2 regions of the Leucobacter chromiireducens genome follow, and region 1 is predicted to be linked to the other one. Evidence: predicted binding sites of a transcription regulator. Region 1 holds the regulator's gene; the other holds the start of a gene.
What was found. The regulator HrcA, encoded in region 1, represses chaperone genes, less so after heat shock. The targets are predictions, from matches to a motif close to TTNGCACTCGNNNNNNNCGAGTGCNAA.
Positions count from the first base shown of each region.

Region 2: groES (co-chaperone GroES) is a predicted target of HrcA. The motif match lies at 8,552-8,578, and genes of this name have one in related genera.

Region 1 covers NZ_CP197024.1:1,580,520-1,592,024, forward strand. Annotated here, with positions in the region: gene ACR81A_RS07060 (helix-hairpin-helix domain-containing protein) at 1-814, shown strand, start outside; gene ACR81A_RS07065 (ComEC/Rec2 family competence protein) at 811-3,225, shown strand; gene holA (DNA polymerase III subunit delta) at 3,267-4,280, shown strand; gene rpsT (30S ribosomal protein S20) at 4,415-4,675, opposite strand; gene lepA (translation elongation factor 4) at 4,961-6,814, shown strand; gene ACR81A_RS07085 (DUF1990 family protein) at 6,811-7,773, shown strand; gene hemW (radical SAM family heme chaperone HemW) at 7,777-9,003, shown strand; gene hrcA (heat-inducible transcriptional repressor HrcA) at 9,141-10,178, shown strand; gene dnaJ (molecular chaperone DnaJ) at 10,233-11,330, shown strand; gene ACR81A_RS07105 (16S rRNA (uracil(1498)-N(3))-methyltransferase) at 11,333-11,505, shown strand, end outside.
Region 2 covers NZ_CP197024.1:2,487,467-2,498,971, forward strand. Annotated here, with positions in the region: gene guaB (IMP dehydrogenase) at 1-657, opposite strand, end outside; gene ACR81A_RS11170 (ABC transporter ATP-binding protein) at 822-1,877, opposite strand; gene ACR81A_RS11175 (ABC transporter permease) at 1,877-2,677, opposite strand; gene ACR81A_RS11180 (ABC transporter permease) at 2,680-3,549, opposite strand; gene ACR81A_RS11185 (extracellular solute-binding protein) at 3,546-4,625, opposite strand; gene ACR81A_RS11190 (DUF3830 family protein) at 4,665-5,135, opposite strand; gene ACR81A_RS11195 (gamma-glutamyl-gamma-aminobutyrate hydrolase family protein) at 5,176-5,991, opposite strand; gene ACR81A_RS11200 (Lrp/AsnC family transcriptional regulator) at 6,103-7,092, opposite strand; gene rarD (EamA family transporter RarD) at 7,186-8,091, opposite strand; gene groES (co-chaperone GroES) at 8,176-8,472, opposite strand; gene ACR81A_RS11215 (DUF4190 domain-containing protein) at 8,742-9,230, shown strand; gene ACR81A_RS11220 (DUF4190 domain-containing protein) at 9,240-9,686, shown strand; gene ACR81A_RS11225 (THUMP-like domain-containing protein) at 9,690-10,937, shown strand; gene ACR81A_RS11230 (hypothetical protein) at 11,004-11,141, shown strand; gene ACR81A_RS11235 (DUF4190 domain-containing protein) at 11,269-11,505, opposite strand, start outside.

The DNA of each region.
Region 1 (11,505 bases):
GGATGCGCGGCCGGCGTTGCGTCGGGATCCGACGCTGCCCTGGCGAGAGCGTGTGCTCCGTGCGCTGCGGGCTCCTGTCTGGGCAGGGATCACCGTCTTCGTCATTGTCGTGCTGGTGGCTGTTGGTGTGGCTGCCGTGCGCAGCGGTGGCGCGGCGAGTCCTGTGAGTCGAGTGAGTCCAGGGGTGCCGGGCGAACACGCGGCGAATGCGCCGCCCGGCGAGACTTCTGCCGAGGGAGCAAAACCGCACGCCCTCCCGGCGGCGGGTGACAGCCTACCGAGCGACGCAGCAGGGAGTGGCGCGACGCTGTGGATCCACGTAGTGGGAGAGGTCCGTGACCCCGGGCTCGTCGAGCTGGCACCCGCCTCCCGGGTTGCCGATGCGATTGCTGCCGCCGGTGGGGCGACAGAAGCCGCGGAGCTCGCAGGGGTGAATCTCGCGCGCCCGCTGCAAGACGGTGAGCAAGTGCGCGTGCCGAACGCGCAGGAGGCTGCTGTTGCGGGGGCGCCAGGCGCGGCCGACGGGATTGCGCCCGGAGGGAGTGGGACTGCAAGGGGTGAGACTGCAAGGGGTGAGACTGCAAGGGGTGAGACTGGCGGGGGAGCCGCGCAGCCTGCCGCTCACCTCGTGAGCCTGAGCCGCGCGAGCGCGGCGGAGCTGGAAACGCTTCCGCGCATCGGCCCGGCGCTCGCGGCGAGCATCCTCGAGTGGCGCGAGTCGAATGGTGGCTTCGTGTCCATCGAGCAGCTCCTTGAGGTCCCCGGGATTGGCGAGAAGACCCTCGACGGGCTGCGAGAGTACGTGGTGCCGTGACGCCGGGCCACTGGCGTGTGCTCGCGCCGGCGCTTGTCGTGTGGCTCGCCACCGCAATCGTGCTGCCACTCGGCGGTGGTGCCTGGCTGAGTTGGGTGGGCGCGGGGCTCGGCGTGAGCGCCCTCGCGGCCGCGCTGTGGCGCGAGCGTCGACACCGAGGGGCCCGGCGGGGGAGCGCCCTTGTGTCCGTGCTGATCGCAGCTGCGTGTCTGGTATTGCTCGGGGTGCAGCTCAGCGCCGGCGAGGCAGCGCGGTCGGAACTTCGCCAGGGCCCGGCCGATGCGGTACGCGAGGTGCGCCTCACGGGCTTTGTCTCCCTCGGATCAACGGGGCGTCCCTGGGCCGCCGGCACCACGCAGACAGCCCGTGGGATCGCGCCGGTGCTCCTCTGGTGCGGCGAGCGCGTCCAAGAGTGTGGCACTGCCGAGTGGGCGCCCGGGGCGCAGCTGCGTGTTCGAGGACGACTCGTGCCCCTTGAGCCCAGCGCGTCCGCCGCTGCGGGCATCCGTGTGCGCGAGGTCGAACTGAGTGAGCCCGCGCCACCACCGGAGCGAACCGCGGCAGCATTGCGCGCTGCACTGAACGTCCGAGCTGGCGATTTCCCCGGTGCCGAGCTCGTTCCCGGCCTCGCAGTCGGCGACACCTCCCTCGTGAGCGAGACGCTCAGCTCGCAGATGCGGGCGAGCGGCCTCACCCACCTCGTGGCGGTGTCCGGTGCAAACTGTGCGCTCGTCACTGGCGGGGTCGGCCAGCTCGCTGCTTGGCTTCGGCTTGGACGGCGTACACGGATCACCGTGCAGGCAGGTTCGCTGCTGCTCTTCGTCATTGTCGTGGGCCCGGAGCCCAGCGTGTACCGCGCGGCAGTCATGGCGACGGTGATACTCCTGTCGCGCTTTGGTGGGCGTCGTGCGATCTCATTGCCCGCGCTCGGCGTCGCCGTTCTCGTGCTGCTGGTCCGCGACCCGTGGCAGGCGCTGCACCCGGGATTCGTGTTGTCGGTGGTCGCGACCCTTGCGATCTTGCTCGCCGCCGCGCCGGTCGCCGGTGTGCTCAGGCATCGCGTGCGACTGCCCGGGTGGGTCGCGCTACCGGTGGCGGTCGCGCTCGTCGCGCAGCTTGCCTGCGCGCCGTTCCTCATTCTCCTTCAGCCGGAGATCTCGGCCGTCGCCGTGCTCGCGAATGTGCTCGCTGCCCCCGCGGCGCCGGTGGGAACAGGGCTTGGCCTGCTTGCGCTCCTCTTGCTTCCGCTCTCAACGCCGCTCGGGGCCCTGCTGCTCGGCCTCGCAACGATCCCCGCACGATGGGTGATGGGCACCGCGGCGGTGAGCGCGGGGCTCCCGCTCGCGCGTCTCCCGTGGCCTGCCGGCTGGCCGGGGGCGGTGTTCCTCGCGGCCTCGGAGTCTCTCCTGTTGCTCGGGTGTGTGCTGGCGGTCCGGAGTTCTGTTCGCAGGCCGCACCGCCGCGCACCCTGGCGCGACTCACCCAAGCCGAGGGCGAGTACGCGCCGAGCGTCAGCGATGCTCGTCGGTGTGGGCATGGGGGCACTTGTCGCCCCGACGCTCCTGGTGCCCGCGGTGGGCCGACTCGCGGTGCCTCAGGACTGGAGCGTCGTCGTGTGCGATGTGGGGCAGGGGGATGCGATCCTCATCCGAAATCCGAGCGCGCCACGCGAGGTCATGCTGGTGGACACCGGGGACGATCCAGCGGCTCTACGCGCGTGCCTCGATCGCTTTGGGGTGCGCTCACTCGCCTGGCTGGTGCTCAGCCACGATCACCGCGATCACATCGGCGCACTTCGCGAGGTGCTCGACCGCACGGAACAGGCGCTGATTGCACCACCCAATCAAGAAGACGGCGAACAGCGGTCGCTCGTTGCCGAGCTTGTGGCAGCGCGAGTGCCACTCACGATGCTCTGGGGTGGCGACCTTGGCGGCGATGCAGTGCGTTGGCGTGCCCTTGGTCCACGTCGCGGGATTACGCCCCCGGATGCGAACGGTGCAAGCGTGGTCTTGCAAGTGTACGCGGGTGAACTTACGGTGCTGCTCACGGGAGATACGGGACGCGCCGCACAGCGTGCGCTGCTGACTGGGCATGGAGTACCTGACGCAAAAGCCACCGCATGCGCGGCTTTGGCCGGAGCCGTGCGCGCTGACGTGCTGAAAGTTGCGCACCACGGCTCGCGTGATCAACACCCGTGCATTGCCGCGGCGGCTGGTGCCGAGCTTGCAGTGATCTCGGTGGGAGCGGGGAATCGGTATGGGCACCCGGCGGGAGAAACGCTGCGTCAGCTCGAGAGTGCAGGAACTGCGGTGTGGCGCACTGACACGGCTGGCACGCTCGCCCTCAGTGGTGAGCCAGGCCGGATCGTGGTGTGGGCCGAGTACCCCGATGGGAAGCCCGAGCAGCCGTGAGGCAGCGTCCGAGTGTCGCCGGTCCCAGCTAGGCTGAGGAGGTGGCAGCAGCACGAAGTACCCCAGCGAAGTTCCCGCAGATCGAGTGGTCCGAGGCCCGGCCGGCCCCGGTTGTTCTCGTGAGCGGGCCCGAGGCGTTTCTCGCAGACCGTGCTGGTCAGTCGATCCGCGCTCAGCTCCTTGCGACGCACCCCGACCTTGAGGTGCACGACATTGATGCGGCGAGCTACGCCGCGGGCGAGCTGTTCACGGTAGCGAGCCCCTCACTGTTCGCGGAGCCGCGTCTCATCCGTGTTGAGGCCGTCGAGAAGTGCTCTGATGCGTTCCTGGAAGACGCGAAGCGCTACGTCGCTGAGCCTGCAGAGGACACCGTGCTGGTGCTCCGCCACGCGGGGGGTCAGCGCGGAAAGGCGCTCCTGGACCTCCTCCGCAAGGGCACGGGGGGTGCCATCGAGATCGCCTGCCCCGAGGTAAAGAAGGACGCAGACCGCCTCGCCTTTGTGCAGGCGGAGTTCCGGCGCCTGGGCGCGCAAGCGACCCCTGGGGCCTCGCGCATGCTCGCGGCAGCGTACTCCGGCGGTATCGGTGAGCTCGCGGGTGCGTGTGCGCAGCTTGTCTCTGATGTCGGCGCGCGCATTGGTGAGGATGAAGTGAACCGCGCAACCGAGGGGCGCGTGGAGACGAACGCGTTCCGGGTGGCCGATGCAGCGACGGCGGGTCGTGGCGCAGATGCTCTCGTGCTGCTGCGCCAGGCGCTCTCCACGGGCACGGACCCGATCCCGCTGCTCGCCGCGCTCAACATGAAGGTGCGAGCGCTCGCTCGTGTCTACGGCGCGAGCGGCAGCAGCGGTCAGCTCGCGAAGGAGCTCGGCATGGCACCGTGGCAGGTTGAGCGCGCGCAGCGGGAGGTTCGCGGTTGGCGCGAGGGTGACCTTGCCCGCTGTATTGACCAGGCTGCCGAAACGGAATGGATGCTCAAGGGCGGCACCCGCGACCCGGAGTACGCGCTCGAGAAGTTCGTGCTGCTCGTTGCGCGGCGCGGTCGCGCCCGCTAACTCACTACCCCGCGCAGGCAATCGGCTCTGCGCGGGGTGGACGGGGTGATATTGAACGAACCCTGGGGCATGCAAAAGGGGCCCCGCCGAAGCGGAGCCCCTTCGTGACCCATGTAGGTCAGAAAGCCAGAAGCTTAGAGCGCAGCAACCTTCGCAGCGAGAGCCGACTTGCGGTTCGCAGCCTGGTTCTTGTGGATGACGCCCTTGGAGACAGCCTTGTCGAGCTTGCGGGTGGCAAGCTGCAGCTTCTCCTGCGCAAGCGCCTTGTCGCCAGCGGCGATCGCGGTGCGGGTAGCGCGCACGGCGGTGCGGAGCTCGCTCTTGTACGCCTTGTTGCGCTCAGTCGCCTTCAGGTTGGTCTTGATGCGCTTGATCTGCGACTTGATGTTTGCCACGTTGTGGTGTGTCCTTATCCGGTACGGGTGAAACAGATGGATCCGCGCGGCGAGAGAGGGCACCTTGCGGGTTGTGTGGTGTGAGCCACACGCAAGCCAAGAGCCCACTCTATCAGACGCCCGGGCCCAGAGAAACGTCTTCTCGGAGGTGTGTTGCACTACTGCCTCCACGAGTGCGACGCCTCGGGGCGCACGTGCCTGGAAGATATGCCCCTGATCACACGCGCCGCGCGCACGCGCGTGAAATGGACACCTCGCACGTGGGCCGTGCGATAATGGCTCACAATGTCTCCACGCAGCGTCAACCCCCCAGTCCCGGCGTCGACCGACCCCGCGCGCATTCGCAACTTCTGCATCATCGCGCACATCGATCACGGCAAGTCGACGCTTGCCGACCGCATGCTGCAGGTCACGGGCACTGTCCCTGACCGCGAGATGCGGGCGCAATACCTCGATCGCATGGATATCGAGCGCGAGCGCGGCATCACGATCAAGTCGCAGGCAGTGCGCATGCACTGGGATGCCGATGGCAACTCCTACGCCCTCAACATGATCGATACGCCCGGTCACGTCGACTTCAGCTACGAGGTATCTCGCTCACTCGCCGCGTGCGAGGGTGCGATCCTCCTCGTCGACGCAGCGCAGGGCATCGAGGCTCAGACTCTCGCGAACCTGTACCTCGCGATGGAGAACGATCTCGAGATCATTCCCGTGCTGAACAAGATTGATCTTCCCGCCGCCGACCCCGAGCGGGTGTCGCGCGAGATCGCCGAACTGATCGGCGGCAACCCCGACGAGATCCTGAAGGTTTCGGGCAAGACCGGCGCCGGCGTCGAGGAACTGCTCGACCTCGTGGTCGCACGCATCCCGGCTCCCGTCGGTGTCGCTGATGCGCCGCCGCGCGCGATGATCTTCGACTCCGTGTATGACCCGTACCGCGGCGTTGTGACCTACGTGCGCATGGTCGACGGAAAGCTCAGCCCGCGCGAGAAGATCCAGATGATGTCGAACGGATCGGATCTTGAGGCGCTCGAGATCGGCGTGTCCTCGCCCGAGCCCACGCCCACCAAGGGCCTTGCCGTTGGCGAGGTCGGCTACCTGATCACCGGCGTGAAGGACGTGCGTCAGTCGAAGGTGGGCGACACGGTCACCGCGAAGCGCAACCCTGCAACGGAGGCGCTGCCCGGCTACACCGATCCGAAGCCGATGGTGTTCTCGGGACTGTACCCGCTCGACGGGAGCGACTACCCGATTCTGCGCGAGGCGCTCGACAAGTTGAAGCTTGAGGACGCCGCGCTGCAGTTCGAACCCGAGACGTCTGTGGCGCTTGGCTTCGGCTTCCGCTGTGGCTTCCTGGGCCTCTTGCACCTCGAGATCATCTCGGAGCGTCTGCGCCGTGAGTTCGATCTCGATCTGATCGCGACCGCGCCGAGCGTGGTCTACCAGGTGGTCACCGAGGACGGCAGCACCGTCACTGTGACCAACCCGTCTGAGTACCCCGATGGCAAGATCTCGAGCGTGCGTGAGCCCGTCGTCAAGACCGCCATCCTCGCGCCGAAGGACTACGTTGGCGCGATCATGGAGCTGTGCCAGAGCCGTCGCGGCAGCCTGCTGGGCATGGAATACCTGGGCGAGCGCGTCGAGCTGCGCTACAGCATTCCGCTCGGTGAGATCGTGTTCGACTTCTTCGATCACCTGAAGAGCCGCACGCAGGGCTACGCGAGCCTCGACTACGAGCCCATGGGAGACCAGGAAGCCGACCTCGTGAAGGTTGACATCCTGCTGCAGGGCGACAAGGTCGACGCATTTAGCGCGATCGTGCACCGCGACAACGCGTACCACTACGGCACGATGATGACGGAGCGCCTGCGGAAGCTGATCCCGCGTCAGCAGTTCGAGGTCCCGATTCAGGCGGCGATTGGCGCGCGCGTCATTGCTCGAGAGAACATTCGCGCCATCCGCAAGGACGTGCTTGCCAAGTGCTACGGCGGCGACATCAGCCGGAAGCGCAAGCTGCTCGAGAAGCAGAAGGAAGGCAAGAAGCGCATGAAGATGGTCGGTCGCGTCGAGGTGCCGCAGGAAGCTTTCATTGCGGCGCTTTCCGGCGATGTGGAGGGCAAGGAGCAGTCGAAGCGATGAGCTCTGGGGAAGGAACCCGGCGCAAGAGTCACGTCGACATGCCCGTTGCGTACGCCGCGGTGGGCGCTTCGCGCGCACCCGATTTGCTGCGCTTCCCGCCGGAGGGCAGCACGCCGTACCGAGAGGAGCTGCGTCTTGGGAGCGGCCAGGAGCGATTCATCCTGGCCTCGAGCTTGCTCATGACCTGGGGTGCCCAGCGAGGTGCTGGCGCGACGGTGACCGAGAACGAGCGCGGCGCCGGATCCGAGTACCAGGGTCCGCAGTTCGACAGCGACGGTGTGCCGCAGGCCGCCGCGGAGCCTGAAGAGCACTTCGGCCCGAATGGTGAGCCGTTCGTGGTTGCGGGTACTCGTGCGACGCTCAGCATCCCGGGCAACGAAGACCGAGCGGTGCTGGTGATCTACACGATCACCGAGGCCCGCGTCATCGGCTTCGCCTGGGGCACGAGCGACGAGAACGGTGCCGTTGGCGAGCAGCTTTTCAGGGTCGAGCTGCGCGACGATGACACGGTGTGGGCGGTCGCGCGCGGTTTTCTTGCTGCGCCAAAGGGCGGGCTCTTTGGTCTGCGTGCACGCGCCGAGGTGCGCGGCGCGGTTGCAGCGGTGCGCGCGCAACTTGCTGCACTGCTGCCTGGCGCTCAGCCGAGCGCAACGCTCGGTGCCAGCGGGGAGGGTGTCTCCGACGTCGCCCCCGAGCCGACGGCCCCTGCCGAGGCATCGGAGGAACCAGCGGCACCCGCGGAGGTCGTCGATGAGGCTCCCGTCACCGCGGTGATCGAGCTGTCTGAGACCGACGCGGAGGAAGCCGAGCCTGACGCCGAGCCCGCGGGCGAAGGAGCGACAGAGGTTGAAACCGAAGCAGCGGCTGAAGTGCGCCCAGAAGTGCCGTCCACTGCGAGCGACGCTCCCATCTCGAGCAACTCGCATCAGCGGCGGCCAAGTTCGCCGCGGTCGGCGTAGCTCATGCCGAGTGTGCTGCCCGAGGGCGACCCAGCACCCGAGAACGGAGCGCTCCCCGGGAGCGTGATCGCCGGGGCCGAGGATCGCCGCTTTGGCGTCTACGTCCACGTGCCGTACTGCAGGGTGCGCTGTGGCTACTGTGACTTCAACACCTATACGGCAAGCGAGCTCGGCGGAACCCGTCGCGATGAGTACGCCGAGCAGGTGCAGTGGGAGCTCGAGTTTGGAGCGCGCGTGCTCCGCGAATCGGGCCTTCCAGAGCGGCCAGTTTCGACGGTGTTCTTTGGAGGAGGCACGCCGACGCTTTTGCCCGCGTCAGACCTCACCGCGATGCTGAGCACGATCCAAAGCGAGTGGGGCCTCGCCCCTGGGGCCGAGGTTACCACCGAGGCCAACCCGGATTCGGTGGACCTCGACTACCTCCGCGAACTTGCAGCGGCAGGTTTTACGCGGGTGAGCGTGGGGATGCAGTCGGCCGTGCCGCACGTACTGGCCACGCTCGATCGCACCCATACCCCGGAGCGTGTGCCACAGGTTGTGGCCTGGGCGAAAGAAGCCGGCCTGCAGGTGAGCGTCGATCTGATCTATGGCACACCAGGGGAGTCGCTCGATGACTGGCAGCGCTCGATTGACGCAGCGCTCGCGAGCGAACCGGATCATATCTCCGCCTACGCGCTGATTGTTGAGGCCGGCACGAAGCTCGCCGCGCAGATCAAGCGCGGTGAAGTTGCGGAGCCGGACGAGGATCTCCACGCAGAGATGTACGAGCTGGCGGACGCGCGCTTCGCCGAGGCGGGGTTCAGCTGGTACGAGATCAGCAACTGGTCGCGCTCCGCGGACACACGCTCGCGCCACAACCTCTCGTACTGGACCGGTGAGGACTGGTGGGCAGCAGGGCCGGGCGCGCACAGCCACGTCGGCGGCGTCCGCTGGTGGAACGTGAAGCATCCGGGCGCCTACGCGAGCCGTGTGCACGCGGAAGTTTCTCCTGCGCACTCGCGGGAGACGCTGACCGAGGATGCGCGTCGCGAGGAGCGCGTGCTGCTTGAGACTCGGATCTTCGACGGCCTTTCCACGGACACCCTGACGGCAGATGAACGCCGGGCGGTGCCACAGCTGATCGCTGACGGGCTCATCGACGGCCGAGCCGCGATTAGCGGCCGCATCGTGCCGACGCTGCGCGGTCGACTCCTCGCAGACACTGTGGTGCACCGATTGCTGGGTGCGTGAACGCCGCCCGGAGCGAGCTCTGCGGAAGACACGCGGGTTCGCTCTGAGCGAGGCGGGCTGCGGCGGGCACCTGCTGCGCTAGACTTAGCACTCAGGGTTTGGGAGTGCCAACCCGGCAAGACGGCGAGGAGGGGCGAGTGGTTTCAGAACGCAGCCTGGCCGTCCTGCATGCGATCGTGAGCGATTACGTCTCGTCGAACGAGCCCGTCGGATCCAAAGCGATCGTGGATCGACACCAGTTCGGTGTGTCCGCAGCCACGATTCGCAACGACATGGCGTTGCTCGAAGACGACGAGTTGATCGCCCAGCCGCATACCTCCTCGGGGCGGGTGCCCACGGACAAGGGCTACCGGCTATACGTTGACACCCTCGCGAAGGTGCGCCCGCTGACGGCCGCTCAGCGCACCGCGATTGAGCGGTTCCTCGGGGAGTCGAGCGATCTGCACGACGTCATGGGCCGCACGGTACGCCTCCTCTCCCAGCTGACAAACCAGGTTGCGGTCGCGCAGTATCCCTCGCTGCGCCGCACCGTGGTGCGCCACATCGACCTGGTGGCGATCGCTGAGGATCGTGTGCTCTGCGTGCTTATCCTTGGCAGCGGCGTGGTGGAGCAGCAGATCGCTTGGCTGCCCGCTGCGCAGGTCACCGAGGCCTGGGTACACGGCCTGCGCGATCGGATCGCGGCGGCCGCCGTGGGGAGCGACGTGGAAGCCGCAGCAGCGGCGATCACCGAGCTCGCCGAGCGCGTTGACGACTGGTCAACCCCGGACGAGGCCGAGCTGGTGCGGCGCGTGCTGGAAGTCGTTGAGACCCAGCTCCGCGCAAACCGCAGCGACCGGATTGCCGTGGCGGGGGCCGCGAATCTCTCTCGCCCGGGGGAATTTCAGGGCTCACTCCCCGTGGTCCTGGAGGCGATCGAAGAGCAGGTCACCCTCCTGCGGCTCTTCGACGAGCTCGTGCAAGACGGCCGGGACGTTGCTGCGTCGATCGGGCGCGAGAATCACGCCTACGGGCTTTCCGCGGCGTCCGTGATCGCTTCGAACTATGAGGAAGAGGGCGCCTCGGTCTCGAAGATCGGCGTGCTTGGCCCTCTGCGCATGGACTATGCCGGCAATATTTCCGCGGTACGGGCGGTCGCCCGTTACCTGAATCGAATTCTGGGGGAGGAGCGGTAGCCTGTACAGCTTCTGCTCCACTCACCCAAGCAACACATCTGAGGAGTTTCACCCGTGGCTGATCACTACGAGACGCTGGGCGTATCGCGCGAGGCGACGCCCGAGGAGATCAAGAAGGCGTACCGTCGGCTTGCCCGCGAGCTCCACCCCGACGTGAACCCGAGCGAGGATGCGGCGGAGCGCTTCAAGGGCGTGACCCACGCGTACGACGTGCTGAGCGATCCTGAGCAGCGTCAGCGCTACGACATGGGCGGCGGCCAGGGTGGCGCGAACGGCTTCGGGGACATCTTCGAGACCTTCTTCGGCGGCGGCTTCGGTGGTGGTCAGCGCGGCCCTCGGTCGCGCGCCGAGCGCGGCGACGACGCGATGATCCGCGTCGACGTGTCGCTCGAGGACGTCATCTTTGGCGTGCAGCGCGAAGTGACGATCAACACCGCCGTGCTGTGCTCGGTGTGCCAGGGCAGCTGCACGCAGCCCGGTACGCACCCCGTCACCTGTGACGTGTGCGGCGGCCAGGGGCAGGTGCAGCGCCAAGTTCGTTCGCTCTTTGGCAACGTCATGACGATGCACCCGTGCGGTAGCTGCCAGGGCTACGGCACCATTATTGAACACCCCTGTGTGGAGTGCGCGGGCAAGGGGCGCGTGCGCGAGCGCCGCACCCTCAACGTCGACGTGCCCTCTGGAATCGACACCGGGACCCGCCTGCAGATGCGCGGCGGCGGCGAGGTGGGCCCCGGCGGCGGGCCGAACGGTGATCTCTTCATTGAGTTCCGCGTGATGCACCACGATATCTTCAGCCGCGATGGCAACGACCTGCTCTGCACGATGCAGGTGTCGATGGCCGACGCAATTCTCGGCGCCGAGGCGAGCCTGGAAGGCCTCGATGGCACGGTAGAAACCGAGGTGACCGCCGGCGTACAGTCTGGCGACGTCATCACGGTTCGCGGACGCGGCATCCAGGGTCTGCGCAGCACCACGCGGGGCGACCTGAAGATCGCGGTGCAGGTACAGACCCCGCAGAAGCTTTCGAGTCGCGAGAAGGATCTTGTGCGCCAGTTCGCTACGCTGCGCAAGGACGATCCGCCCCACCTCGGCGAGTTCCACCAGGGCTTCTTCGGCAAGATTCGAGACCGCTTCTTCCGGCAGGGCTAGTCGTGGCGAACCTCTACTATCGCGAGGGGCTGCCGGCAACGGCGTTCGCGGCCGGCGCCACCGTCGAGATCGATGGCGATGAGGCCCACCACGCGGTGCGGGTGAGCCGACTGCGCGTCGGCGAGCGAATCCTCGTGGGAAACGGTGCGGGCCTGCTCGCGGAGGGCGACGTCAC
Region 2 (11,505 bases), 910 kb from region 1:
GTCGTCCTTCGTGGCGAAGGGGTACTGCTCTTCCTTGTCGAAGTCCTTGACGGTGATGAGGCCCGTGAGGCGCCCCTCACCATCAACGAGGGGAAGCTTCTCGATCTTGTGCTTGCGGAAGATGTCGGCGGCGTCCTCGCGGGAGATGCCGACGGGGCCCGTGATGAGCGGCATCTTCGTCATCGCGTCGGCGACGCGCACGTTGGCACGGTCCTTCGGATCGATGAAGCGCATATCGCGGTTTGTGATGATACCGAGCAGCACACCGCTCGAGTCCACGACGGGCAGGCCCGACACGCGGTACTCGCCGCACAGCGCGTCTACCTCGGCCACGGTCGCCTCGACCGTGGTGGTGACGGGGTTGGTGATCATGCCGGCTTCGCTCCGCTTGACGCGGTCGACCATCTCGGCCTGATCCTGAATCGACAGGTTGCGGTGGAGGATCCCGAGCCCGCCGTTGCGCGCCATCGCGACCGCCATGCGGGTCTCGGTGACGGTGTCCATTGCAGCAGAGATCAGCGGGATCTGCAGCTTGATACGGCGCGTGAGCTGGGTCGAGGTGTCCGCCTCGCTGGGGATGACATCGGTGTGCGCAGGCAGCAGCAGCACGTCATCGTAGGTCAGGCCGGTGAAAGCGAAGGGATCGCGCTGTTCCATGGAACCTCTTTACTGGTATTGATGCGGACGTCCTCAGCAGGCCCGTGGGTGGTGGGTCGCTTGTTCCATCGTAAACGACCGAAGCCCGGGTGATATTCCCGGGCCTCGGTGCGTGCGGCGCCTCGGCGCCCCACGCGGGGTGGTGCGGCGTGCGAAGCAGGCGGTTACACGTCCGCCGGATCGAGCACGAAGGAGTCGGCGACGCGCCAGCTGAGGCGTGCCGGCCCGGCGGGCATCACCGCGCCGCGCTTGTCCGCGATCAGACGCAGTCGCTGCTCACCGTAGTCCACGACGTACTGCACCTCCGAGCCGCGGAACACCGGAGCGACGACCTCGACGGGCAGTACCGCATCATCATCGGCGCCAGCCTCGAGGCGGAGGTCTTCCTGGCGGAGACCCACCACAGCGTCTGCGCCGATCGCCAGCGTGTGCGGCGGGACCGGTACCTCGTGGCCGCCCGCGAGCTGCACGGTGCCCTGCGCGGTCACGGTGCCGGGCAGCAGGTTCGCGGCTCCCAGGAAGTCCGCGGCGAACACCGTGCTCGGCGCGCCGTAGATCTCTTCGGGGCGACCCTGCTGCTGCACGCGACCGACGTTCATCAGCACGACGAGGTCGGAGAGGCTCATCGCCTCATCCTGGTCGTGCGTCACGAAGACCGTGGTAAGCCCGAGCTCGCGGTGCAGCTCGAGCAGCTCGATCTGCATGTCTTCGCGCAGCCGCGCGTCGAGGTTGGAGAGCGGCTCGTCGAGCAGCAGCACGCGCGGCTGCGACACGATCGCACGCGCCAGGGCAACTCGCTGCTGCTGACCGCCGGAGAGCTGACGCGGCTTCCGCCCGGCAAGGTGCCCCATCTGCACGCGCTCGAGCGCATGGGCCGCACGCTCCAGCTGCTCTGCCTTCGATCCCTCCCCCGCCATGCGGAGCGGGAAGCGTACGTTCTCGAGTACCGACATGTGCGGGAAGAGCGCGTACGACTGGAACATCATGCCGAGGCGTCGCTTCTCGGGCGGCAGCGCGGTGACGTTCTCGGCGCCAATGTGGATCGAGCCGCGCGTCACAGTCTCGAGCCCCGCGATGCAGCGCAGCAGTGTGGACTTGCCGCAGCCCGACGGGCCGAGCAGCGACATGAACGTGCCGGAGGCGACGTCCAGTGAGATTTCTGACAGGGCAACGGAGGAGCCGAACTCTTTCCGCAGCCCGGAGATGACGAGATCAGCCATTAGGCCATTACCTTTCCAAGTCCGAGGGTGCGCTCGAAACCGATGAGCACGAGAACGGTGACGAGCACCATCAGGGTGGAGACCGCGGCGACCGACGGGTCCGGGCTGAACTCCAGTCGGCCATAGATCGCGAGCGGGAGGGTTTCAACGGAGGGGCTGCGCAGGAAGAGTGCGACCACCGCGTCGTCGAAGGAGATGTTGAATGCGAAGAACGCGCCGGCGAAAATGCCGGACTTGCACATCGGAAGGAGCACCAGCAGGTAGCGCTGCCACCAGTTCGCACCCATGGTGCGCGCGGCTTCCTCGGTGAAGCGATCCTGCTGGAGCAGCACACCGGATACGGTGCGCACGACGTACGGGATCGCCAGCACGATGTGGCCGATGATGATGCCCCCGAGCGAGGCGCCTCCCGCGTAGACGGAGAGGAACGCAAGCAGCGCGATGCCGAGAATGATGCTCGGCACGATGATGGGCGCCATGAGGAAGCTCAGGATCGCTTGCGAGCCAGGAATCTGGAAGCGTGTCAGCGCGATCGACGCGGCCGTGCCCACAACCACAGCAACCGCGGTAACGAGGAGGCCGATCCACAGGCTCGTCAGGAAGGGCTGCAGGTAGGTGTCCGTCGTGAGCACCATCTCGTACCACTGCAGGCTGAAGCCCTTGGGTGGGAAGCTCAGGAAGCGCTCCGAGTTCACGGAGGAGATGGCCACCACGATGATGGGCAGCAGCATGTACGCGCCGATCGCGATGGCGAGCAGGACCGCGACCGCGCGGATCCAGCCGGGTACGGCTTTGACCATGATTATTTCCTCGATCCGATGCGGGAGGTCGCGAAGATCAGCATCACGACCGCAAGGAAGAGCAGGGTCGACTGCGCCGCAGCAAAGGGCCAGTCGAGGTTCACCGTCGCGTCGTTGTAGATCGTGCCGGCAAGTACCGGGAGGCGCGAGCCGCCCACGAGGCGCGGGGTGATGAATGAGCTGACCGAAAGCGCGAACACCAGGGTGGCGCCCGCAACCAGGCCGGGAAGCGACAGGGGGAAGACGACCGTGCGGAGGGTGCGGAGGAATCCAGCTCCCATCGTGCGCGCGGCTTCTTCGAGCTTGGGATCAATCGACTGCATCACGCCGTACAGCGTGAGCACGGCGAACGGCAGCAGCACCTGCACCATCGAGATGACGATGCCGGCCTCGGTTCCGAGCAGCCCCTGCCCGTACGCAACAGGATCAAGGCTCTTTGCGAACTGGCCGAGCCAGCTGTTGGGCGCGAGCAGCACGACCCAGCCGAAGGTGCGCACCACGACGCTCGTCATGAGCGGGAGGATGATCACGGCCATCAGGATGCTCGAGACGCGGCCGGAGACGCGCGTCATGAGGTAGGACAGCGGCAGCGCGAGCACCAGGGTGATCGCGGTCTGGATGAGCGACAGGCGAAGAGAGCGTCCCATCGCCGACAGGTAGTAGTCGCTCTGGAAGACCTCGGCGTAGTTGCCGAGGGAGAATCCCGCCACGCCCTGCACGCTCGTCACGGAGGAGAGCAGCATTTGCAGCACCGGCAAGAAGAAGCCGATGAGCATGAGCACGATCGCGGGAGCGAGCAGGAGCAGCGGCTCCAGCCACGGACGCTGACGTCCGCGGCTGGAGCGCGATGCGAGATGAAGCGGCTGGGTCATGAGGCGACGAGTGCGTTCCAGGCCTTGACCCACTCGGCGCGCTTCGCGTCGATCTCGGTCGGGTCGAAGCGGACGAGCCCGGTGAGGCCCTCACCCGCGATGACCTCTTCCGCGAACTCGGCGGGGATCTCCACCGTCATGTTCGTGGGCGAGTAGCGGAGCGCGTCTGCCCAGGCGAGCTGCACCTCGGGGCGCAGCTGGTAGTTCACGAACGCGGTCGCGAGGTCTTCCTTGCCGGTTCCTGCAACGACGTTCGCCGTGATGTACGAGGCGGGGCTGTTCTCGGGCACCGTGAAGCCGACGTTCAGGCCGGCCTTCGTGAGCGTGTAGGCGTAGTCCTGCGCGTAGGGCGCCAGCCAGATGTCGCGCTGGGTGAACGCTTGCTGGATCTCGGGGCTCGTTGCGGTCACGACGGCGTCGTTCTTCGCGAGGAGGCCGCCGACTGCGTCGAGGCCGGGCTGCACGTCATCCGTGCTGCCGCCAAGCTTCGCGTTCATCGCGAGGAAGGTGAGCAGGCCGTAGGAGTTTGAGAAGTCGGTGAGGGCAACGTGGCCCGCAAACTTCGGGTCAAGCACCGCGTCCCACGAGGTGGGAGCGTCCTTCACCTGATCCTTCAGGTAGATGAGCCCCATCGGAGCAATCTGGATCACGGGGCCCTCGCCCTCACCGCGCTTCACGCCGTCAAGCGCGGTGGGAACGAGGTCCGCGGCACCCTCAATGTCCGTCTCCGCAATGGGAGCGAGCAGTCCATCGGCCGCCGCAACGACCTCCTGGCCACCCGAGAACGTCACGACGTCCAGCTGCGGCTTGCCCTTCTGCGCCGTGAGCTGCGCGAGCGCGTCAGCGCTGTACGCAGTCACCACCTCGACCTTGGCTCCGGTCTCTGCCTCGAACGGCTCGATTACCGCTTCCTGAAGCGTGGCCTCGTAGTCGCCCCCGAAGGAGTTGACGACGATGGTCTGGCCAGCGAAGGGCTGGTCCTTCGAACCGCTCTCCGGGGCGGACCCTGAGGAGCAACCCGTGAGGGCCAGAGCGACGGCACCGGCCATCGCGATAAGCGACACTGCTTTTTTCATGACTGACTTCTTTCGAACTGAGGGTGGGGTGGTGCGTGGTTAGTTCACGCGGGCAATGGTGATGGTCTTGGCGCCGTCGATGCGGGTGTTCGCGCACGCGGCTGCGAACTCATCGAGGCCCTCGGTGATCGAGGCGAAGATGTTGCAGGGCGTCCAGCCGAGCGGGCCGAAGATGCGGCCGCCGTCGCCGTAGAACACGCCGATCTCCCAGAGATCCTCGGACATGTTCTTCATCTGGTTGGGAGCCTGATAGTACCAGAGCAGGTCACCCGCGGCGGGGAAACAGGTCTGGTTCTCGACCGGGATCGACTCGGGGTCGAAGTTCTGTGCCGACTCAGGCAGACCGGTCATGATCTCGGGGCCCGCGAAGGCGGCGTGCACCGCGAGCACCTCGACGGGCTGCTCGAGCGCGTCCCAGATCGTCTGCGCAGTGACGGGCGCGTTGTCCAGGTTGAGCTCTGCGATGGCCTTCGCGCCGTTGGGGAAGGTGAGGGAGATCTGCTTCGTCATTCTGTTCTTTCTCGTGTTGTGGGAGGGGAAGTGTGCGGCGCTAGGCGGCGGGGTGCGTCCGAGCAGCGAATGCGGCGGCGGTTGCCACGAAGCCGGTGAAGAGCTGCGCCTCTGCGGCGACCTCGTCCGGCGCGGTCAGTTTCTCGGGGTGCCACTGCACCCCGAGAAACGGCCAGGCGTCAGACGTCGACTCGGCGGCCTCGGCAATGCCGTCTGCGGCGCGGGCGCTGACCACCAGACCATCCGCAACCGCGTCGATTGCCTGGTGGTGGATCGTGTTCACCTCGCGCGACGCCGTGCCGTACACGGCGGCGAGGGCGCTCCCCGCGGCGAAGGCAACCTCGTGACGGTCCCCAAGGAACGCCTCGGGAGTGTCCTGCGCGGGGTGCACCGCTGTGCGCGGAATGTCTTCGATGAGTGTGCCGCCGAGCACCACGTTCGTCAGCTGCAGGCCGCGACAGATGCCAAGGACTGGCAGCTCTCGCTCCTGAGCACCGAGCAGCAGGGCCCGCTCGAACGCGTCTCGCTCGGGATCGGTGTCCGCGGCCTCCACCGCGCTCGGCTCGAGGCCGCGCAGCTCGCGGGTGAGGTCCTGACCACCGGACAGCAGGAGGCCGTCGATGCGCGACAGGAGTGCGGGCACGTGCTCATCCGCCACGGGAGCGAGCAGCAGCGGGACGCCGCCGGCCGCGGCGACGCGCGCCGCGTACTCGGTTCCGAGGGTGAAGAGATCCGTGCGCTCGCCGAGGTAGGTCGGAAGGGTACGGCGCCACACCGTGATGCCGATGATCGGGGCGCGCTCAGCTGCGAGTGCTGCCTGATCCCGGCTGGAGAGGGAGTGCGAAGAAGTGGGCATTGTTGACCAATCGTTGACTGAGAGCATCTCATCACGATTGGCCGAGAATTGCAAATTATGAATTTACAATGTCGAAGTTTTCACTCTGTTGGAAATTGATTGGCAGACTATTCAAGTGGTGAGGCTGAGCGGCCCGCGACGCACGGGGGCAAGAACCAGCGAGAGATCACCGATCTGGGCACCCTCGAACTCTCGGAGAACACCAGCAAGGAACTCGAGCAGCGCTTCTTCGCCCCGCGCCAGCACGTCCACCATCAGCTGGTACTCACCGGACACCGCCGAGCAGAAGCGCACCTCCCCCGAGGCGGCGAGCCGCCGGCCCACATCGTCCACCCGCCCGGGCGGCACGCGCAGCCAGACCATTGCCTCCACGCGCAGCCCGAACACCCCGGGAAGCACTTCGGCGCGCACGCGCAGCGTGCCGGTGGCAATGAGCTGTTCCACCCGGCGGCGCACGACTCCGGTTTTCGCGTCCAGCCGCTCCGCGAGGCGCGTGGCCGGCATACGGCCATCCTCGGCGAGCAGCGCGATCAGCCGCTCGTCCTGCTCCGTGAGGTCGGCCACGGGTTCGGCGTCCTCCTGCAGCGCGGCGAGCGTCTCCGCCTCCGCCTGCGCACGCACCTCGGGCGAGATCGTATTCGTCATCATCCAGTCATAGCCGGAGCGGTAGGGGCGGAGTACGGTCATCGCCTCAGAATCCAGCACACCGGGTATCGCGGGGAGTTCGTCGAGGAGCACATCGGCCACCCGTTCCGGTTCGGAGAGGATGAGCAGCGCGACCACCTGCCGTGCCCCCTCAAGCACCGAGACGGAGGAGGCATCAGCGCGCCCCGCGATCGCCGCCGCGACCGTTCGCGCGGCGCCCGCCGCGGTGCGCACACGCACCACCACCGAGCGCGCCTGGTACACGGTGGTCGCATCGAGATAGGTGGAGACCTTAATCACCCCGAGGTCGATGAGTCGCTGGCCCCGGCGCGCCACCGTGCGCTCGGGCAGCTCCAGGAGTCGCGCGACCGCGCCCCAAGATGCGCGACCAGAGATTTGCAGCACCGCCGCGATCTGGCGATCAGTCTCGTCCCAGGAATCTGGCAGCGGCGTCATTGGGCTCCTTGGCGCTTGGCGGGGCCATCGCCGCCCCGTTCGCCCACCACATTAGCGGGCGGGCGGCGGGCCCGGCGGGCGCCGTGCCCGTCGCTACGGTCTCCGCCTGCCCGCGCGAAGCGTCTCGACCGACAGCACAATCAGCGCGCCCCACACCACCGCGAAGCCGATCCAGCGCGCGACCGGAATGTGCTCGCCGAGGATCAACCAGCCCACCAGGAACATGATGCTGGGCGCAAGATACTGCGCGAAGCCGAGCGCCGTGAGCGAGATCCTGCGCGCGCTCGCGGCGAACAGGAGCAGCGGCACCGCGGTCGCGATCCCCGCTCCGGAGAGAATCCACACTTCCGCGGGCGGAGCGCTCAGCGCGTCGAGTCCGCGCGTGGCGCCGAGCACTGCGAGCACGATCAGCGCGATCGGCGTGAGCACGAGAGTTTCGACGAAGAGCCCCGGCAGCGCGGCAACACGGCCGCCCACATCTTTCTTCACAAATCCGTAGTAGCCGAAGGACAGCGCGAGCACGAGCGCCACCCACGGGAAGGTGCCGTACCCCACCGCGATGATGACAAACGCGACCACCGTGGCGCCAAGCGCGATCCACTGCACGCGGCCCAGCCGCTCGCCAAGCAGCAGCACGGCCAACAGGATCGTGACCACCGGGTTGATGAAGTACCCGAGCGACGCATCAAGCACGTGTCCTGACGTTGACGCCAGCACATACGTCTGCCAGTTCACGTAGATCACCGCTCCGGCGAGGGCGAGCCGCCCGAGGAGTCGGCCGTCGCGCAGCACGCGTCCCACCTCTCCCCACTGGCGAAGCACGGTGATGAGGATCGCGCAGAACACGAGCGTGAGCAAGATCCGCCACGCGACGATCTCGAACGCGTTGATGCCCACCAGCAGCACGAAGTAGAGCGGCAGGAAACCCCAGAGGGTGTAGGCGGCGAGGGCAGCGAGGAGTCCGCGCTGGGACTCTCCGCGAGGAGCAACTACGGGCACGGGGTTCCTGTCGAGTGAAGCGCAAACAATAAAACCGGGGCCGACGCGAAACGCGTCGGCCCCGGAGTGCAGAACGAAAAGCGCTTAGCGCGTAACGACTGCGAGGATATCGCGTGCCGAGAGCACGAGGTAATCGTCGCCCGACACCTTGACCTCGGTGCCGCCGAACTTCGAGTAGATCACCACGTCGCCCACGGCGACGTCGAGGGGGATGCGGGTGCCGCTGTCAGACACGCGGCCGGGGCCGACTGCAACGACCTCGCCCTCCTGGGGCTTCTCCTTGGCGCTGTCAGGGATCACGAGACCGGAGGCGGTGGTCTGCTCAGCCTCGACCTGCTTGATAACGATGCGATCCTCGAGCGGCTTGATGGCAACCGACACAGTTGACCTCTTTCCAGTGTGCGAAAGTTCTCGCGCCCGCCCGATGCGAGCGCGTCTGCCATCGAGTCTAGGACGCACATTGGCACTCCTGCAAGGGGAGTGCCAACTGTGCGGATCGCTCCAAGCGAACGCACACAGCACGGGGTGGGGTGATTCACGGCTCGACCCCATGCGCCGTGCAGAAACGCGGCGGTAGAATGGTGGGAAGAACAGGGCGAGGGGACCACGGCACGGATCCCAAGCCTCGACACGCGTCCCGAGGAGAACCGATGTCTACCCCCAACACCCCTGAGCCCCACGCCGCACAGCCGAACGCCGCACAGCCGACGGCAGCGCAGCCGACCGCGGCTCAGCCGACCGTCCCGCTGCAGCCCGGTGTTCCCGCGTACGCCGCGCAGGCCCCGGTTGGCCAGCCCGCATACCCGGCGGCGGGCCAGCCCGTCTACCGCGCGGCGGCTCCCGCTCCCGCCCAGGCTCCGCGCGGCACCACGCTCGCGCAGACCAACACGTATGCCGTACTCGCGATCCTGCTCGCGTTCATGGCGCCGATTGCGGGTGTGGTGTTTGGCCACATGAGCCTCAGCCAGATCAAGCGCACGGGCGACGCGGGCCGCGGGCTCGCCATCACCGGCCTCGTGATCGGGTACGCCGCGATCGTGTTCCTCGTCCTGTTCTTCGTGCTTTACATCGGTTTCATTGCGTTCGCGATCGCCGCGGTGGGCGGCGACTACGCCGGCTACTCCGGGTACAGCTACTAGGGATTCACCGTGAGCCAGAACCTTCCCGCAGGGGATCCCGAGCAGGTGCCGCAGCAGCCGCAGGCGCCGCAGTACGCTCCGCCGCAGTACGCCGCTCCGCAGTACGTGGCGCCGCAGCAGTACACGGCCGCGCAGGCCGACCACACGCAGCAGCCCGCGTACCAGGCCGCTGAACAGCCGTACGCGGTGCCCTACTACGTTCCCGTCGCCGCCGCTGCGCCGCCCACGAACACGCTCGCGATCCTCGCGCTGATCTCTGCCTTCGTGGCGCCATTCGTTGTCCCGGTGGTGCTCGGCCATCTGAGCATGAACCAGATTCGTCGTACCGGCGAGGGCGGCCGCGGGCTCGCCGTCACCGCGCTCGTGCTGGGGTACATCCAGGTTGCGTTCTGGGCGATTCTCATCGCGTTCATCGTCTGGGTCGGGGTCATCGCTGCCGCCGGCTCGAGTATGTAGTCAGTGCCTGGCCCGCTCTCCCCCGCCGCAGCATCAACGGTGCCTCCCGGCTGGGACTTCCTGTTCACTACCGCAGGTGTCGACGCCCTGGGACGCGCTGTGGGTGCCCTCGCCGCGGGAGTGGATGCCGCTCGGCTCAACACGCAGCTCCGCAAAGACGGGCTCGCCGCCGAGCACACGGCCGCGGTACTCACGCAGGCACAACTGCGATTGAAGGCGCAGGCGAAGCTCGGCGAGCTGGCGCTGTCGCTGCTCTTTACCCCCGCGGGCCTCGAACAAGCGACGCGTCGTGCCGTTGCGGCCCGGCATGCCGCGCGCTTCCGGGACGCCGGGTGCACGCGGGTGGCTGATCTCGGCTGCGGCATCGGCACCGAGTCAATGGCGCTCATCAGCGCGGGCATTTCGCCGCTCGCCGTCGAGCTCGATCCGTTCACTGCGCGTATCGCGGAGCACAATCTTGGGATCGCGGCAGCGCATTTCAGGCTCCCCGCGCCGCAGGTTCGCGTCGGTGATGCGGAACAGCTCGGGGCAGCAGACGCCGACGGCGTCTTCCTCGACCCGGCGCGGCGCACGGCCGGGCATTCGGATACCCGCCGCGTCGCTTCTCCCGACGATTACTCCCCCAGTCTGAGCTTCGCGTTCGGTCTTGCCGAGCGGCTCCCCACTGGCATCAAGCTCGGACCAGGCCTCGACCGCGAACTCATCCCGGATACCGCGGAGGCGCAGTGGGTCTCGGTCGATGGGCAACTCGTTGAAACGGGGCTCTGGTTCGGCCCACTCGCGCGTCCGAACGCGCTCCGCTCCGCGCTGGTCATCCGCGGAGAACGCGCCCACGAGCTTGCCGCACCCGCGGACACGCTCGACGCGGAGGTTCGCCCGCTCGGCACGTACCTCTACGAGCCCGATGGCGCGGTGATCCGTGCCCGGTTGATCGGCATGCTGGCACGCCAACTCGGCGCCGGGATGCTGAGCCCCGGGATCGCATACCTGACGGCGGACCGGCTCGCCCCCACCCCGTTTGCCCAGGCGTTCCGCGTGGTCGCGGAGCTGCCCGTCCGCGAGAAGGAATTGCGGAAGGCTCTGGCCGAGCGCGGTATCGGCACGCTGGAGATCAAAAAGCGCGGGGCAGATGTGGATCCAGCGGCGCTGCGCACCCGGCTCAAGCTTCGCGGGCCGAATCGTGGCACGCTCATCCTCACCCGTGCAGACGGGGCCCATGTCGCGATCCTTGCGGAGCGCTGCGAACCGTAACCGCCAATGGCCGCGCAGGGAAACTCAGCGAGACTGGGCTCACACCTGATACCAGGTGCGCCGAGCGTGTGGCTCGATGCAGTGCTCGACGCGCGAGGCCTCGGCAGCATCGACGGGCACGAGCGCGGCAAGCGCGCGAGCGATGGACAGATGGTAGTGAACATCTTCGCGCGCGACTATCGCGACACGACTCGCGCCGAGTGACGAGTGGGAGGTGCGCGTCGAGCGCCGTTTAGGCAAGCTCCCCGGAGCGTTCAGCCTCTGACCCCGCGGGAGAAAAACACAAAACGGGCCCGGGGAATCGCCCCGGGCCCGTTGCGTGCGCGGGAGACTACTCCTGCGTCTGGCTCTGCTCTTCGAGCTCCTGCAACTGCTGCTCGAGCTGCTGCTGGAAGTCGGGATCGTTAGCGATCTGCGAGAAGCCCGCAAGAAGGATGATCCAGACGATGATGCCGACGATGATCGCCAGCGCGCCGGTGATGAGGCCGGTGATGGCCATCGCCTTCGACTGCTTCTTCACGAGCGCGACGATGCTGAGCACGATGCCCACGACGCCGAGCAGCGGGCC